2 regions of the Colwellia sp. BRX8-5 genome follow, and region 2 is predicted to be linked to the other one. Evidence: predicted binding sites of a transcription regulator. Region 2 holds the regulator's gene; the other holds the start of a gene.

Region 1 (8,347 bases), on a different contig from region 2:
GACAGTAACTTTCATACTTGTGAAAAAAGTGTTCATAATAATACCTATTGAAAGTTTTTGTTCAATTAACCCTACAGGGGCCACCAAGAGCTAGTAAAGAAACTCGATAACCAACCTTGTTCTTGTACATCAGCAAAAGTCCCTGTACCTGCATATTCAATCCGCGCATTGGCGATTTTACCAGAAACAATGGTGTTACTAGAGCTAATATCTTGTGCGCGAATAACACCGGTTAAGCGAATAAATTCGTCACCGTTATTTAAAGTCATCCATTTTTCACCACGGATCATCAAATTGCCATTGGGCAAAACACGCAAAACATGTACAGAAATATGACCGTTTAAGCTATTACCTTGGTTAGACTTTGAATCACCACTAAAGTCAGAGCCTTGGTTATAGCCAAATTGAATGGCATTATTTTTAAAGTTTACTGCAGCGCCGCCTAAACCAATAATAGGATCTAAACTGGCACTATTTTCTTTACTCAACTCTGTTTTAGCATTTTTCTGTGCTTGTGTACTTTCACTTAACGTCACTGAAATAATGTCACCAACACGATGAGCTTTTGAGTCAGAATAAATATTATTAACGTAGTTAGCTCTAAATAGTGAACCCGTCGGGATAATAGAGGCTTCTTCCATTTCGGGTAAAATTGGCGCAAAGTCAGGATCGTCAGGTAACGTTTTTGCCTGTTCAACACTGGCACAACCCGTTATTGATAAAAAAAAGATAACTAAGACTAAGTGAATTTTCATAAGAGATTCCTTAACGCTATAACTGCTGATTAATATAACTAAGCATTTCATCAACTGCTGAAATTACTTTTGAGTTCATTTCATATACCCGTTGACTTTCAATCAAGTTAACAAGTTCTTCGGTGGTATTTACATTCGAGGTTTCTAGCGCGCCTTGCACTATCATGCCAAAACCTTCTAAACCTGGAACCCCTTCTTGTGGAGCACCACTAACCGCTGTTTGAATGTATAAATTTTGCCCTATTGGCTGCAAACCGGTCGGGTTAACAAAGTTAACTGTATTAATTTGACCGATAACAGCAGGATCAGGTTGCCCCTGAAGAGTTACAGAGACTTCACCATCTTGAGAAACAATAATACTTAACGCATCAGGCGGAATAGTTATTTGTGGTTGAATTAAATAACCCGCGCCCGGTGTAACCATATTGCCCTCTTCATCCATGGTAAATTGACCATTTCTTGAATATGACGATGTACCGTCAGGGAGTTGCACTTCAAAAAAACCTTCACCTTGGATCATTAGATCTAAAGCGTTATCGGTAGTTTGCATATCACCTTGGGTATGAATTTTTTGCGTAGCCACCACTTTTGTACCCGCGCCAAGCATTAAGCCTGAAGGCATCTCTGTATCTTGTGCAGAGCGACCACCTGGCTGATTAATCGTTTGATAGAGTAAATCTTCAAATACGGCACGACTTTTCTTAAAACCTATGGTACTGGCGTTAGCTAAATTATTAGAAATTACCGCAATATCTTTTGTTTGCGCATCTAACCCTGTTTTACTTATCCATAATGCTGGGTTCATAAATCACCTCAAAAATTATTTATTTAAATTAGAAAGCACGTAATAAAGATGCTGAACTTGCATCAACTTCTTCCGCTGTTTTCATGAGTTTTAATTGCATTTCAAACTGACGTTGCAAAGAAATCATCGCGGTCATCTCCCCAATAGGGTTTACGTTGCTTGCTTCAAGCATGCCATTTTCGACTTTGACATTGACGTCAGCATTCTCATTTAGTCCATCTTTTCGACGAAACAAGCCATCAGCACCTTTTGCTAACTCTTGCACCCTCGGGTTAACCATTTTTAGACGACCCACTTCTTCTTGAAGAGAACTCGGTGCTCCTTCAGGCTGAACCATGATGGTGCCATCTTTACTGATATGAATATTATTGACTGGTAGAGGTATAAATATCGGGCCAGTATCTCCTAAGACAAGCTCACCTTTAGAGGTTTCTAAAGCACCTTCTTCGTTGAGTCTAAATTGGCCATCACGTGTATAACCTTCAGTACCATTTTCAGCTTGAACAGCAAACCAACCCGGCCCTTGAATGGCAAGATCTAAATCTCGAGAAGTTTGCATCAAAGAACCACTGTCAAAGTTTTGGCTGGCATTTTCTGTCATGGCAAACACACGAGAAGGCAAGCCTTCGCCAAAAGCTTGCATTGAACGCGCCTGTGCTAAATCGGCTTTAAAACCCGTAGTCTTAGCGTTAGCAAGGTTGTTAGCATTAACGGCAAGCGAATGCATATTTTGTTTCGCACCGCTCATTGCGATATAAAGCATTTTGTCCATAACAGATCTCTAAAATTGTATCTTACAATGAGAAATGCAATAACAGTGCCAGAAGAAATAGAACAGGAAAAGGAAGATGAAAAAATAATCGTTTTATCGTCAACGAAAAGGAACCGACTGAGGTTTTGAAAGAAAGGTGGTTTGATAAAGACCATCCGCTGCTCGGGCATTGACACATAAAGAAGTATTAATGCGATGAAGACATGGATGCATAAGAATAGCTATGTTTCGCTCTACATCTATACCGTTCATCCTGAACAGAAAAAGAGATAAAACATTTTACGTTTTATCTCTTTTATTTATTATAGACTAGATTATTTTAAAGATTTATTTATCGAATCTGTAGAATAGTTTGGTTTAGCTGGTTATCAACTTCTAGTGCACGAGAGTTAGCCTGAAAATTTCGTTGTGCTGAAATTAAGTCGATTAATTCTGTGGTTAAGTTAACGTTTGATTGCTCTAATGCCGATGAATTAATAGTACCAAAAGTACCTGAACCCGCCTCACCAGCCAATGCTTCACCGGAACTAATACTTTCTTTCCATGAAGTATTACCAATTTGCGTTAAGCCCTGTTCATTGGCAAAGTTTACTAAAGCAATGCGTGATAATGGTTCTGAGGTACCATTACTGTAAGTCGCTCGAATTAAACCATCACTACCAATATCTATACCGGTTAATCGACCAACCGCTAAGCCATCTTGCTCAAGCGAAGTCACTTCAAAGTTTGAAGCAAACTGCGTAGGTTCATTTGGATTAGGGCCAAGAGGGTCTAGATTAAAATTAATTTTCACGGTTTGAGTTGGATCAGCACCATTGGCTAATATTGTCGCTCCAAGTGCCACGGTAATAGCACCACCGTCACCTGGCATAGGTAATTGTGCAACAAAATCACCTGAAGAATCAAAGTACATACGCATGCCAGTAACACCGCCACTTGCTGATAACGGACCTGAACTACCGCCACCTTGTGGATTTGTTATTAGCGTTCCTGGAGCTGCCGTTGGATCTGGATCTGTCTGTCCACCTGGATCAGCTAAATCTACCGGTATGCCATCAACGCCAGCAAACATCATCCACTCGTTAGCATCAGACGAAGGATTATCTTTAATAAAGTAATAAGTCATTATATGACTATCACCTAATGAATCAAAAATAGTCACTGAAGTTGAATGGTTAAAAGTCAAAGGATCATCGGGATCAAAGTTACCTGGCGCACTACTAATGAAAGAATCACCCGCAGGTAAGTTCATTCGTACATCTACTTCACTGGTTTTTTGAGGAGCACCAGAGGCCGTAGGAATACGAATAGGCTCTGCCGTACTTAAACTTACCGACGCAGAGGTGCCGTCAGGGTTAACTGGGAAACCTAATAAATGCTCACCCGCAGAGTTAACAACAAAGTTACTGTCGTTTAATTTAAACTGACCTGCTCGGGTATATGACGTTTCTAAGGAGTCAAGTTCAGGTACTGTTGCATAAAAACCATTACCCGTAACGGCTAAATCTAACGCGTTATTAGTAAACTGAATACTACCTTGCTGAAACTGCTGAGCGACATCTGCCGTCAAAACACCGTCACCCACTTTTGTTTTACCAGAAGCAAGTAATGATGCTGCATACACATCAACAAATTCCGCACGCGACTCTTTAAAGCCGGTGGTATTAACGTTAGCGATGTTATTTGATGTAACATCCAAATCTTTTTGAGCAGCGTTTAATCCGCTCAACGCTATATTAAATGACATAATTGCACCTCATATAAAAAACTGTTTATCTTAATTATTTCTAATTTTCGAGTATTCACTCTTCATTGAAATAACAGTGGCTTAAATTTATTTAGTTCGAAGAACTATTAATTTAACCTTCTGATACTTCCACCACATCTGCTAGTGCCATGGAACTGCCACCATTAAGATTTAATAAAATATTTCCACCTGCACCGGCTAACGTCACACTATCAACTTTACGATAGGTCATCGCTTGTAATTCTGATGCTTCACCTTCCACTAATCCTGCAATTCTAAAACGATAAGCACCTTGTGGAGCGGGCTCGCCATTTGTCATCTTGCCGTCCCAATTAAAGGTAAACTCACCTGCAGCCACACTGCCAACAGGAACTGTTTGAATAAGTTCTCCAGCGGTGTTTTCAACATAAATATTCACATTACTTGCCGCTTTATCAGTGATCATTTTGCCTTTAACGGCTTCACCTTCAGCCATACCAAAAACATTATCATCAACTAGAACGCTACGACCCACTAACGAGGAGGCTTGTAATGCTTGACTCGATGACATGGATGCAGCAAATGATGTAAATTGTTCATTTAGCGTTGCCACACCGTCAGTCGTTGAAAACGCAGTCATTTGCGAAATCATTTCATTATTTTCAACGGGCTTAGTCGGATCTTGATGAGAAAGCTCTTTGGTCAGTAACGCAAAGAAATCTTCTTGCGTTAACATACCATTGCCATTATCCGTCGTTGTAACATCTTCCTTTTGCCAGCGCATGCCATCTAAAGGTTTACTTCCGCTTACTGTTTCCATATTTTATCCCACCTTTAATTGTTACTTGCCAAGCTGTAAGGTTTTATTCAGCATATTTTTTGCTGATTCAGCCAATTGAACATTTGTTTGATATGAGCGTGATGCTGAAATCATATTGGTCATTTCTTCAATCACGTTTACATTGGGTTTATAAATGAAACCATCTTTATCTGCCATTGGGTGTCCCGGAGAGTGCTGAATATTTAAAGGCTGATCGCTTTCCACAATGCCTAAAACTTTGACACCTACGCCTGAGTCATCTTGTCCTGCGGCAGCTTTTTGCATCTCTGCGGCAAAAACCGGATGCCGTGCTCGATAGGTTGCATCAACACTACTGCTAACACTATCAGCATTAGCAATGTTACTTGCGGTGGTATTTAAGCGAACAGATTGAGCGCTCATACCCGTGCCAGATATAGTAAATACGTTAAATAGGCTCATAATTATTGCCCTGCTCCGGTGATGGCTTTTTTCAAGCCTTTAATCCTGCCAGTAAGAAATTGAATGCTGGCTTGATACTGCATTGAGTTTTCTAGATACAAGTTTCGTTCCACTTGTGCATCTACGGTATTACCATCGCCAGTATCTGGTTGATCTGGTGTTCTAAATTGCACCCCATTATTGGTTGCAATGCGAACATCAAAATGCTTTTCGTGGGTTCGTGACATACCTGATTGTTGCTTTTGAGAGGCTTGCGCTAAGGCAGACTTAAAGTCCATGCCCTTGGCTTTATAGCCAGGTGTATCTGCATTAGCAATATTACTAGCAATAACTTCTGCACGTTTAGAACGAACAGCAAGTGTTTGTGGGTGAATGCCAAGTGCTTTTTCAAAAGTGATAGCCATAGTGTTACCTCCAAATCAATGAAGATAACTATACAATTTCTATGCCAACGGGGAGTTTAGTGGGGGGATATTAAGTCTTTTTTTGATAAATGATACCAGGATTACAGCGAACCATATCAAAGTTTTGGTTTAAACCCGTTAAGGATTCCGAGGCGCCAAGAAAGAGATAGCCGTTAGGATTTAGCACGCCTTCAATTTGAGATATTATTTGCTTTTTAATTTCTGGTGCGAAGTAAATCAATACGTTACGGCAAAATACAATATCAAACTTACCCATTAAACTATAACTATTTAGGAGATTTAGTTGCCTAAAGCTAACCATTTTCTTAACCGAGTCTTTGACTTTTGACATACCTTTATCGCCATTTTCAAAAAACATTCTTTTGCGTTCGGCTGATAAACCTCGTGACAAAGCTAAATTGTCATAATGGCCATACTTACAATGCTCAAGCATAGTATTGGAGATATCAGTGCCAATAATTTGAACACCTCCCGAAAACGCAGCAGGATTACTTTGCTTAAATTCTTGAACTGCCATCGCAATAGAATAAGGTTCTTGACCTGAAGAACTTGCCGCTGACCAAATTTTTAAAGGCGTTCTTTGATTTTTAAACTCAGGAAGTAAGCGTTTTTTCAATAGTTCAAAGGGGTACTCATCGCGAAACCACAAGGTTTCGTTGGTCGTCATGGCGTCGATAACTGCGGCGCGTAACTGCCTTTCAATTGGACTGAGAGTACGAGTGACTAAATCACCTAATGTGGTAACATCAAATTTAGCCATTAAAGGGGCTAAACGGCTTTTTACTAGGTATTGTTTATTTTCACCTAAGACGATGCCACATTGTTTCTCTAGGAAGACTCTAAACTGATGATAACTGCTATCATCAAGCTGTCGGATTGACACTTCGATATTCCGCCTTAAATTATTATTATCATTTATTAACGATAGAATACGCTAAAAATAATGGGTTAATTAGCATTATTTGCTAGTTCATCTTTCTTTAACCATTTTTTTACTGCTGTGGCTAACTCATCAGGATGAAACTTTGGAATAAAATCTTCTGCACCAACTTTAGCAACCATGGCATTATTAAAAACACCACTTAGCGAAGTATGTAAAATAACCGGCATGGCTTTCAATCGATCATTATTTTTAATCTCAGCGGTTAAGGTGTAACCGTCCATTTCAGGCATTTCTATATCAGAGATAAGTAAAGCCACTTTTTCGGTAATTGATGTATGACACTCGGCTTCTATAGCAAGTAATTGATCTAAAGCGTCTTGGCCATTTTTAGCTAACAACATTGTTAAGCCTAATGGCTCTAGAGCTCTTCTCACCTGATTTCGAGCTACGGTTGAATCATCCGCGATCATAATTACCCGTTCGCCAAGACTAACTCCGACACTCGCATCAACAACACCTTCACTGAGTTCTGTTGAAATAGGACTAATTTCATTTAAAATTTTCTCTACATCTAAAATAGAGACCATTTTTTTGTCTATTTCTGTAACCGCCGTTAAATAGCTTGATTTGCCAGCACCTTCTGGAGGGGGCATGATATCTTTCCAGCTTAACGTGACGATTCTCTCAACACCGCCAACTAAAAAGCCCTGCACACTGCGATTATATTCTGCAATAATGACAAAGGAATTTTCATCTGGCACTATTTCTGGGCCACCTGTCGATTTGCTCAAATCGATCACTGAAATGGTTTGGCCACGAATATGGGCAACACCTTTAATAAAAGGGTCTTGTCCTGGCAGTAAGGTTAAGCGCGGACAAGGCATAACTTCACGTACTTTAAAAACATTAATACCAAAACGTTGTGGTCCGATTAAACGAAAAAGTAATAATTCAAGCCTATTCTGTCCAACCAACTGAGTGCGTTGATTTACTGAGTCTAAAATTCCTGCCATACAAACCTCATTTTACTTAATTCACAAAAAGGCACACTTCTTGATTGTGCTTACAGATACATATTGAACGTTCAATTTTTTGACGTTTAGTGCGTATTCGTCTGTTTTTAATTATTGTTAAACTATACATAAATTAAGCATAGACGAGTATTTTAATTTCCCTAGCAAATAGTTGACAAATTTATGAGCATATTCAAGATATTTATCATTCTTTCGCTAATCTCAGCGCTTTTTTCAAATCTAGCCTTTGCCCAAACGATGGACAGACAGCAACTTCAAGATTTTGTTACCCAATTTATAAAAAATAACACGCCATTGCCAAAGCAAGGAAAGATAAACGTTTCAGTCTCTACTTTAGATCCCAGAATTATTATTCAACCTTGTTTAACACCTTTAATCGCAAATATACCTGAAAATCATAATGGTAGAAACGTAAATGTTAAAATAAATTGCGACGACCCATCGTCTTGGTATCTTTATATTCCTGCAAAAATTCAAGTGGTCATACCGGTAGTTGTTGCAAAAAGTATCATTAGTAAGGGCAGTAGAGTTGATAGTTCAAATGTCACCATTGAATATCGCGATAAATATAGAATTCGTGGTGAGAGCTTAGATGATACCAGAATCGTTATTGGTACCCGAGCTAAAAGAAAGTTGAGGGCGGGTGTGATTCTAACTAAAAAAAATATTTGTTTTGTTTGCAAAGG
Region 2 (8,347 bases):
CGATGATTATTGGTTTAACTATTGTTGCCATGGGTTCATCTGCTCCAGAAATGATGATTGCAGCGACAGCATCTTTAGACGGTAACAATAATACAGCTATCGGTAACGCAATCGGTTCAAACATTACTAACATTGCTTTGGTACTCGGTATAACAGCATTATTTCAACCTTTAAACGTATCCTCATCAACGGTAAGACGAGAAATTCCATTAATTTTAATTGTTACCGCCCTAGCCTATTGGATGCTTTCTGACGATTACTTTGGCTTTAACGAAGGCTTATCACTGATGATCGGCTTTTTTGTTTATATATTTGCGTTACTTTTTATCACCATAAGAGCCTCTAAAACTCGGCCAATTGATGATCCATTGATCATTGAAGCTGAACAAGAAGTGCCTGACGCGGTTAGCAAACCTAAATCTTTACTTTGGCTAGTCGTTGGTATTATTTTCTTACCTATGAGTGCTAGCTACCTGGTCGATTCATCCGTTTTTATTGCTAAAGCATTTGGCATAAGTGACTTAGTGATTGGTTTGACCGTTATTGCCGTTGGCACAAGCTTGCCAGAACTTGCTGCAAGTATTATGAGTATTATCAAGAAAGAAGATGATTTAGCGCTAGGGAGTATTATTGGCTCTAATATCTTTAATATTTTGGCCGTACTCTCGCTCGCTGGCTTAATTGCACCGGGCGAAGTAGATTCAGATGCCGCAGCACGTGACGCTCCTTACATGCTTGGCGTTACCGTATTATTATTTATACTGTGTTTTACTCGTCGTGCCGGAAAGTTTTGCATTGGCCGCTTAAAAGGTTTGTTATTAATAGGCGCTTTTATCGCTTATCAAGCGCTACTTTTTAGTCAAATAAAGCAATAACAAACACTATAATAGCAATTTACAAAATAAAAACGGGCTAATAATGAACGATTTCAAACAACTAGCGTTAGACGTTATTCACATAGAACAACAGGCTATTGCAGAGTTAGCCCAGTACATTGATGAGAACTTTGAATATGCCTGTCAGTTAATGTTTAACTGTAAAGGTAGGGTTATTATTGCTGGCATGGGCAAGTCAGGCCATATCGGTGGCAAGATTGCTGCAACGCTGGCGAGCACCGGCACACCTTCTTTTTTTGTTCACCCTGGTGAAGCAAGTCACGGTGATTTAGGTATGATAACCGGTGATGACGTCGTGTTAACTATTTCGCACTCGGGCGAAACCAGTGAAGTGTTAGCAATAGTGCCAGTCATAAAACGTATTGGCGCTAAACTTATTGCGATGACGGGGAATCCAGCCTCAACCTTAGCAAAACTAGGCGATACCCATGTCTGTGTTGCTGTTTCACAAGAGGCTTGTCCACTAGGATTAGCGCCAACATCAAGTACCACAGCAACCCTAGTAATGGGTGATGCACTCGCTGTTGCCTTATTAAATGCTCGCGGCTTTACCGCTGACGACTTCGCACTCTCTCATCCCGGTGGTAGTTTAGGAAAACGCCTATTACTACGTCTTAGCGATATAATGCATAGTGGTGAGCGCTTACCAACTGTAAATGCTAATGCTAAAATTAAGGATGCGTTGGTTGAAGTATCATTAAAAGGTTTGGGGATGACGGCGGTAGTCGACGAGAGTGGTCAATTACAAGGCTTATTCACTGACGGAGATTTACGTCGTATTCTTGATGAACGTATTGATATACATCTTGATACTATTGCATCAGTGATGACAAAAAATCCCACTGTGGCTCATCAAGATATGCTAGCCGCCGAAGGCTTAAAAATCATGGAAGACAAAAAAATTAATGGTTTAATTATTGTTAATGACAATAATATACCTATTGGCGCAATGAATATGCACGACTTACTAAAATCAGGTCTTATCTAATATGCAAACACTCTATGGCGAAATTACTGACACAGCATTCAATACCATGAAAAAAATAAAGCTGCTGATATGTGATATTGATGGCGTTTTTTCTGATGGCCGTATTTATTTGGGTAACGATGGTGAAGAATTAAAAGCTTTTCACACTAAAGATGGCTACGGCATAAAAGCATTAGGCGCCAGCGGTGTCGATGTAGCGGTGATCACCGGGAGAACATCAAATATTGTCGCAACACGTATGTCAGCCTTAAATGTTAAATATATAGTGCAAGGTGAAGAAAATAAATTACCCGCCTTGAAAACGATGGCTAAGCAATTAAAGCTATCCCTCGAGGAAATTGCTTATATTGGTGATGATATGCCTGATTATGAGTGTATCAACGCTGTAGGCTTGGGTATTGCTGTTAAAGATGCCCACCCAAGTATTTTATCTATCGCAAATTACACCACTTTTAACCATGGCGGTTTTGGTGCTGTTCGAGAAATATGCGATTTAATCATGCTTAGCCAAAACACCTTAGCAAATGCTTCGGGTGCGAGTATATGAATCGACTTTATAGTTTAACCTTGTTGTTTTTTCTAATTGCGGGAGGCGTTTACGGTATAATTGAATGGAGAAATTCCTCAGCACCACAATTACAAGCGATTGATAAGACGCTGACCCCTGATTTTATTGCCGAAAATTTACACAGTAATGTTTATAAACATCAAGGAAGCTTAGCTTATGTTGTTGATGCCCATCGTATGGAACATTACCCTGAGTTAAGTATTACCAACTTTGAGTTTCCTCAATACACACTTCATCCAAAAAATGATGCGCCCGCATGGAAAATATCTGCCAATGAAGGCATATTATACAATAACAACCGGGTAAAATTAGCAAAGCATGTCCGCCTGTTAGCAACAGATCCCGATAGCTTATTACAAGAAGTTCAAGGAAAATACTTTGAACTTGATCTAAAAACTAACATCATAAGTTCAGAACAAGAAATTAAAATTATCGGTAAAGGATTTACCATCGATGGTAAAGGTTTAATTGTCGACTTAAACACCAACCAAATGACACTAACTAAACATGTGAAATCAATTTATGAAATTGTTAAAAAATAGCCTACTGTGCTTATTGTTATCAACTCCGCTATTTTCGTCAGCTTTCGCTGAAAAATTTGATATAAAACAAAAGATTGAAATTAACGCTTCAAGACAAGCCGTTGATCTTAAAAATAAAATATTCAGCTATATTGATAACGTGGTGATCACTCAAGGTTCATTAGTTATACGTGCTGATTTAGTACAAGTGCTGACTCAATCTGGCAGTGAAGAAAAAACCTATATCGCTAAAGGGAAGCCAGCAACCTTTAAACAAACCTTAGCCGATGGCACTCCTCTTAGCTTACAAGCAGACGAAATAAGATATGAGCCCGCAAATAATTTAGTGATAATTTCAGGAAATGCGTTATTACAGCAAGAAGGTAGTGAGGTTAGTGGCAGTAGAATTACTTACAATATTGCCACTCAGTATGTTAATGCTGAAAGTAAATCTAACGAACGCACTAAAACGATTTTTCAGCCGAAAGAAAAAATTAAAGCGACAACCACAGACGCGAAAACTCAGGAAAAAATTAATTTATGAGCACTAGCACCCTAATGGCAAAAGGCCTTGCCAAAGCCTATAAAGGCAGAAAAGTGGTTAAAAATGTCAGTATGCAAGTTTCAGCAGGACAAATAGTCGGTTTACTGGGCCCAAATGGTGCCGGAAAAACAACTTCTTTTTATATGATTGTGGGGTTAGTTGAAAGTGATAGTGGCGATATTATCTTAAATGACGAAAACCTGACGTTAGCGCCTATGCATGAGCGTGCGAGAAAAGGCATCGGATATTTACCACAAGAAGCCTCTATTTTTCGAAAACTCAGTGTTTACGACAATATTATGGCTATTTTACAAACACGAAAAGAATTATCAGATGCTGAACGCGAAGAAAAATTAGAACATCTTGTTGAAGAATTCAACATAGGTCATATCAAAGATAATTTAGGCATGAGCTTATCTGGTGGTGAACGCCGCCGAGTAGAAATTGCTCGCGCATTAGCTGCTGAACCAAAATTTATTTTATTAGATGAACCTTTTGCTGGTGTTGACCCAATTTCAGTAGGTGATATTAAAAAAATTATTCTACACTTAAAAGAACGTGGCATTGGTGTGTTGATCACTGATCACAATGTACGTGAAACTCTCGATGTATGTGAACATGCGTATATTGTTAGTCATGGTGAACTTATTGCAGAAGGTACTGCAGATCAAATTCTTGCAAATCAACACGTAAGAGATGTATACCTTGGTGAACAATTCACGCTATAGTAGTCAGTAAATGAATAGTATCTTCGTATGAAAAAAACGAAAATATCCCATTAAAAATAATAGGAAGTTAATGACCTAAATGCGCCCTACTCTACAACTCCGCATAGGACAACAATTAACCATGACGCCACAATTGCAGCAAGCAATCAAATTGCTGCAACTGTCTACGTTAGAGCTTCAACAAGAAATTCAGGAAGCCTTAGAAAGTAATCCATTATTAGAAATGGATGAGTCTTCAAATAATCCCGAAGATAAAAGTACTGACAACCTTGAAGAAGCTCACACTGCCGGTAATGGTGACGTTAAAGAAGCCCCTGCTTCTGATGGTAGCGAAGACGCTACGCCTACCATTGATGAAATCACCACCACTGAAGCCATGGACAAGAACGATATCCCTGAAGAATTAAACATGGATACCACTTGGGATGATAACTACACGGCCGGTGCAGCAAGTTCAAGCTCAGGCCCAGCTTCAGAAGATTATACTTACCAAGGCGAGACTCAAGACTCCATTCAAGATCATTTGCGCTGGCAAATGGAATTAAGCCCTTTTACCGAAACAGACCGCGCTATAGCGACAGCAATTATTGATGCTGTTGATGACGCCGGTTACTTAACGGTATCTAGTGAAGACATTTTAGAAAGTGTTGCCATTGAAGGAGTAGAGCTTGATGAAATTGAGGTGGTACTAAAACGTATTAACCTCTTTGATCCTGTCGGTGTCGCTGCTCGTTCTATTTCAGAATGTTTAATCATTCAACTTAATCAATTTGACCCCGCTACACCTTGGTTAGCAGAAAGTAAGTTAGTTTTGCGTGACCATATTAATCTGCTGGGTAGCCGAGACTATCGTACATTAATGCGTAAAACTCGACTGAAAGAAGAGCAACTGCGCGAAGTGGTGCGTCTTATTCAATCACTTGATCCTAGACCCGGCGATAGTGTGATGAAGAGTGACGATCAGTATGTTATTCCTGATGTGTCTGTTGAAAAGAAAAATGGCCGTTGGGTGGTCGAATTAAACCCTGATACTGCGCCAAAACTTTCGGTGAATCAGCAATATGCTTCGATGTCACGTTCGATGAAGTCGACAGCGGACACACAATTTATTCGCTCAAATTTACAAGAAGCTAAATGGTTTATTAAAAGCTTAGAAAGCCGTAATGATACCTTATTAAAAGTGTCAAACTGTATTGTGCAACGTCAAATTGGCTTTTTTGAACATGGTAATGAAGCCATGCGTCCAATGGTTTTAAATGATATTGCCGAAGCTGTCGATATGCATGAATCAACCATTTCACGAGTGACGACACAAAAGTACATGCATACGCCACGTGGAATTTTCGAACTGAAGTTTTTCTTCTCAAGCCATGTTGGCACCGAAAGCGGTGGCGAATGCTCATCAACAGCTATTCGTGCATTAATCAAAAAATTTGTTGCTGCCGAAATCCCAGCAAAACCACTTAGTGATAGTAAAATGGCTGATTTATTAGCCGATCAAGGGATAAATGTAGCTCGACGCACCATAGCAAAATATCGAGAGTCACTTTCTATTCCACCTTCTAACCAACGAAAAAGTTTACTTTAACGAAAAGATGAGGAATTAAGCTTATGCAAATTAATCTTTCTGGCCACCATGTTGACATTACCGAAGCTTTACGAGAAAACGTCACGACTAAGATGGCAAAATTAAGCCGACATTTTGATCATATCAATAATGTTCATGTTGTTCTCACCGTTGAAAAATCAAATCAAATTGCTGAAGCGACTGTTCACGTTAGTGGCTCTGATTTACATGCAAAAGCTGAAAATGCTGACATGTATGCCTCTATTGATAGTCTTGTTGTTAAGCTTGACCGGCAAATATTGAAGTACAAAGGTAAAACGAATCAGCATTAATGCTGTTTATCGCCTGTTCACTCACCAAAGAATCTAAGTAGTATAATGAAGTTGCAAGATATCCTTACCCTTGATTGCACCCTGTGTGCGATTAAGGGTACAAGCAAAAAAAAACTCCTTGAAATAATTAGCACAACTGCGGCAAAAAAATTCGACAATATTGATACTCATCAATTATTCGAAAGCTTAATGGCGCGTGAAAAGGTTGGCTCTACCGGCATAGGAAATGGCATTGCGATTCCTCATGGTCGATTAACCAACACGTCACAAGTTATTGCTGTATTGCTGACCAGTGAACAAGCCGTTGAATTTGATGCGATAGACAACCGTGCTGTCGATATTATTATTGCGTTATTTGTCCCCGAAGAAAACTGCCAACAACATTTAGATACCTTACAAAGTATTGCGCAAATATTTAGTACTAAACAGTTCGCAAAGCAAGTAAGAAAATGCCAAAATTCGCAAGAGCTTTTTACTTTAATAAAGCATGCTAAACGTTAATAAAATCTAATAATAATCCAGGAAAACTCAAATGAAACTCTTGATAGTCAGTGGTCGCTCAGGGTCAGGTAAAAGTGTCGCCTTACGTGTACTCGAAGATTTAGGCTACTACTGTGTCGATAATATTCCGGTGAATTTATTGCCTGCATTAGCGCATACCGTTATTAATGATTACGACAAAGTAGCGGTTAGTTTAGATGTACGTAACTTACCCAATGATCCTAATGACGTTTCAGAAATATTAGATTATCTACCAAAAACAGTAAAACTCGATATTCTGTATTTAGATGCTGATGACTCTGATCTTATTCGACGTTTTAGTGAAACGCGTCGTTTACATCCTTTGATTAAACAAAATATCCCACTCGACCAAGCCATCTCTTTAGAGAAAAAGCTGCTTGAGCCTATTTCCACGCGTGCGGGTTTGTATATTAATACCAGCCAGTTATCACCTCATCAATTATCTGATTTAGTGCGTGAGCGAATTTTGGGCAAAACCTCGGCATCTATGGTGGTGGTGTTTGAATCTTTTGGCTTTAAACACGGTGTACCACAAGACGCAGATTATGTTTTTGATGCACGTTTTCTGCCTAACCCTTTTTGGGAAACAGACTTAAAAGGTTTTACCGGTTTAGATCAACCCGTGCGAGACTTTCTTGCTAGCCAACCGATTGTCACTAAATTTATCTGGCAAATTAACAGTTTTATGATGACATGGTTACCCCACTTAGAAAGAAACAATCGCAGCTATATTACTATCGCCATTGGTTGTACGGGTGGAAAACACCGATCGGTTTATATTGCAGAAATATTAGCAAACAATCTTAGAAAAGAACGCGAAGATGTTCAGTCTCATCATCGCGACATTAAAATACAAAGCACTTAATAACGGTCACTGTATGCCAAAATATAATAAATCATTAACCATTAGCAATAAACTGGGATTACATGCACGTGCTGCCACTAAACTTGCCCAGTTAAGCCAAAAGCTTAATGCTAACGTTACTATTTGCTTAGAGGGCAAAGAAGCTGATGCCAGTAGTATTATGGGGTTAATGTTACTGGCCGGTGGCTTTGGAAAAACCGTAGAGGTGATTACCCAAGGAGAAGATGCTCAACAAGCACTTGACGATGTATGCCAGTTATTTTCTGATAAATTTGATGAAGACGAATGATAAAAAGACTGAATAAAAAATAAAGTTACGTTATCATTCATTACAACACCTTAGCCAGCGCATCTTGACTAAGATATAAACAATATAATTTTCGTATTACTGCGGCACAGGAAAACTTTATGCCGGAAATATCAGAGCAACAACAAAATCATCAACGCCTGCAACAAGTCAATAAAGCACTTGGTAGCGGTATGTTTGTGCACGTTCGAAAATTACTACAGAACATGCCAGCTTATGATATTGCTTTAATATTAGAGTCATCTCACCCGAAAAGTCGTGCCGTTTTATGGCAACTTATCGACGCTGATAATCACGGTGAAGTACTTGAAGAACTCAATGAGGAAGTTCGAAAAGGTATTTTAAAAACTATCCGCCCTGAAAAATTAGCCGCCGTTGCTGAAGGCATGGATGTTGATGATTTAGCTGAAGTTTTACGTACTCTACCCGATAGTGTTTATCAAGAAGTATTAAGTGCTATGGACTCGCAAGACCGAGGTCGAGTCGAAGCCGCGTTATCATTTGAAGAA

Evidence for each region. The regulator sigma-54, encoded in region 2, starts transcription at its own class of promoters, with help from an activator protein. The targets are predictions, from matches to a motif close to GTTGGCACGNNNNTNGNNT.
Region 1: flgF (flagellar basal-body rod protein FlgF) is a predicted target of sigma-54. The motif match lies at 2,367-2,385, and genes of this name have one in related genera.

Annotation. Positions count from the first base shown of each region.
Region 1 is NZ_JACGVR010000001.1:146,367-154,713, reverse strand. Features, by position in the region: gene H4J62_RS00650 (flagellar basal body P-ring protein FlgI) at 1-36, opposite strand, end outside; gene flgH (flagellar basal body L-ring protein FlgH) at 72-755, opposite strand; gene flgG (flagellar basal-body rod protein FlgG) at 772-1,560, opposite strand; gene flgF (flagellar basal-body rod protein FlgF) at 1,589-2,332, opposite strand; gene flgE (flagellar hook protein FlgE) at 2,664-4,079, opposite strand; gene H4J62_RS00625 (flagellar hook assembly protein FlgD) at 4,192-4,878, opposite strand; gene flgC (flagellar basal body rod protein FlgC) at 4,900-5,319, opposite strand; gene flgB (flagellar basal body rod protein FlgB) at 5,322-5,723, opposite strand; gene H4J62_RS00610 (protein-glutamate O-methyltransferase CheR) at 5,794-6,627, opposite strand; gene H4J62_RS00605 (chemotaxis protein) at 6,693-7,640, opposite strand; gene flgA (flagellar basal body P-ring formation chaperone FlgA) at 7,824-8,347, shown strand, end outside.
Region 2 is NZ_JACGVR010000007.1:163,528-171,874, reverse strand. Features, by position in the region: gene H4J62_RS07585 (calcium/sodium antiporter) at 1-875, shown strand, start outside; gene H4J62_RS07580 (KpsF/GutQ family sugar-phosphate isomerase) at 919-1,884, shown strand; gene kdsC (3-deoxy-manno-octulosonate-8-phosphatase KdsC) at 1,886-2,431, shown strand; gene lptC (LPS export ABC transporter periplasmic protein LptC) at 2,428-2,994, shown strand; gene lptA (lipopolysaccharide transport periplasmic protein LptA) at 2,975-3,517, shown strand; gene lptB (LPS export ABC transporter ATP-binding protein) at 3,514-4,245, shown strand; gene H4J62_RS07555 (RNA polymerase factor sigma-54) at 4,325-5,833, shown strand; gene hpf (ribosome hibernation promoting factor) at 5,857-6,144, shown strand; gene ptsN (PTS IIA-like nitrogen regulatory protein PtsN) at 6,190-6,645, shown strand; gene rapZ (RNase adapter RapZ) at 6,677-7,531, shown strand; gene H4J62_RS07535 (HPr family phosphocarrier protein) at 7,545-7,820, shown strand; gene mgtE (magnesium transporter) at 7,940-8,347, shown strand, end outside.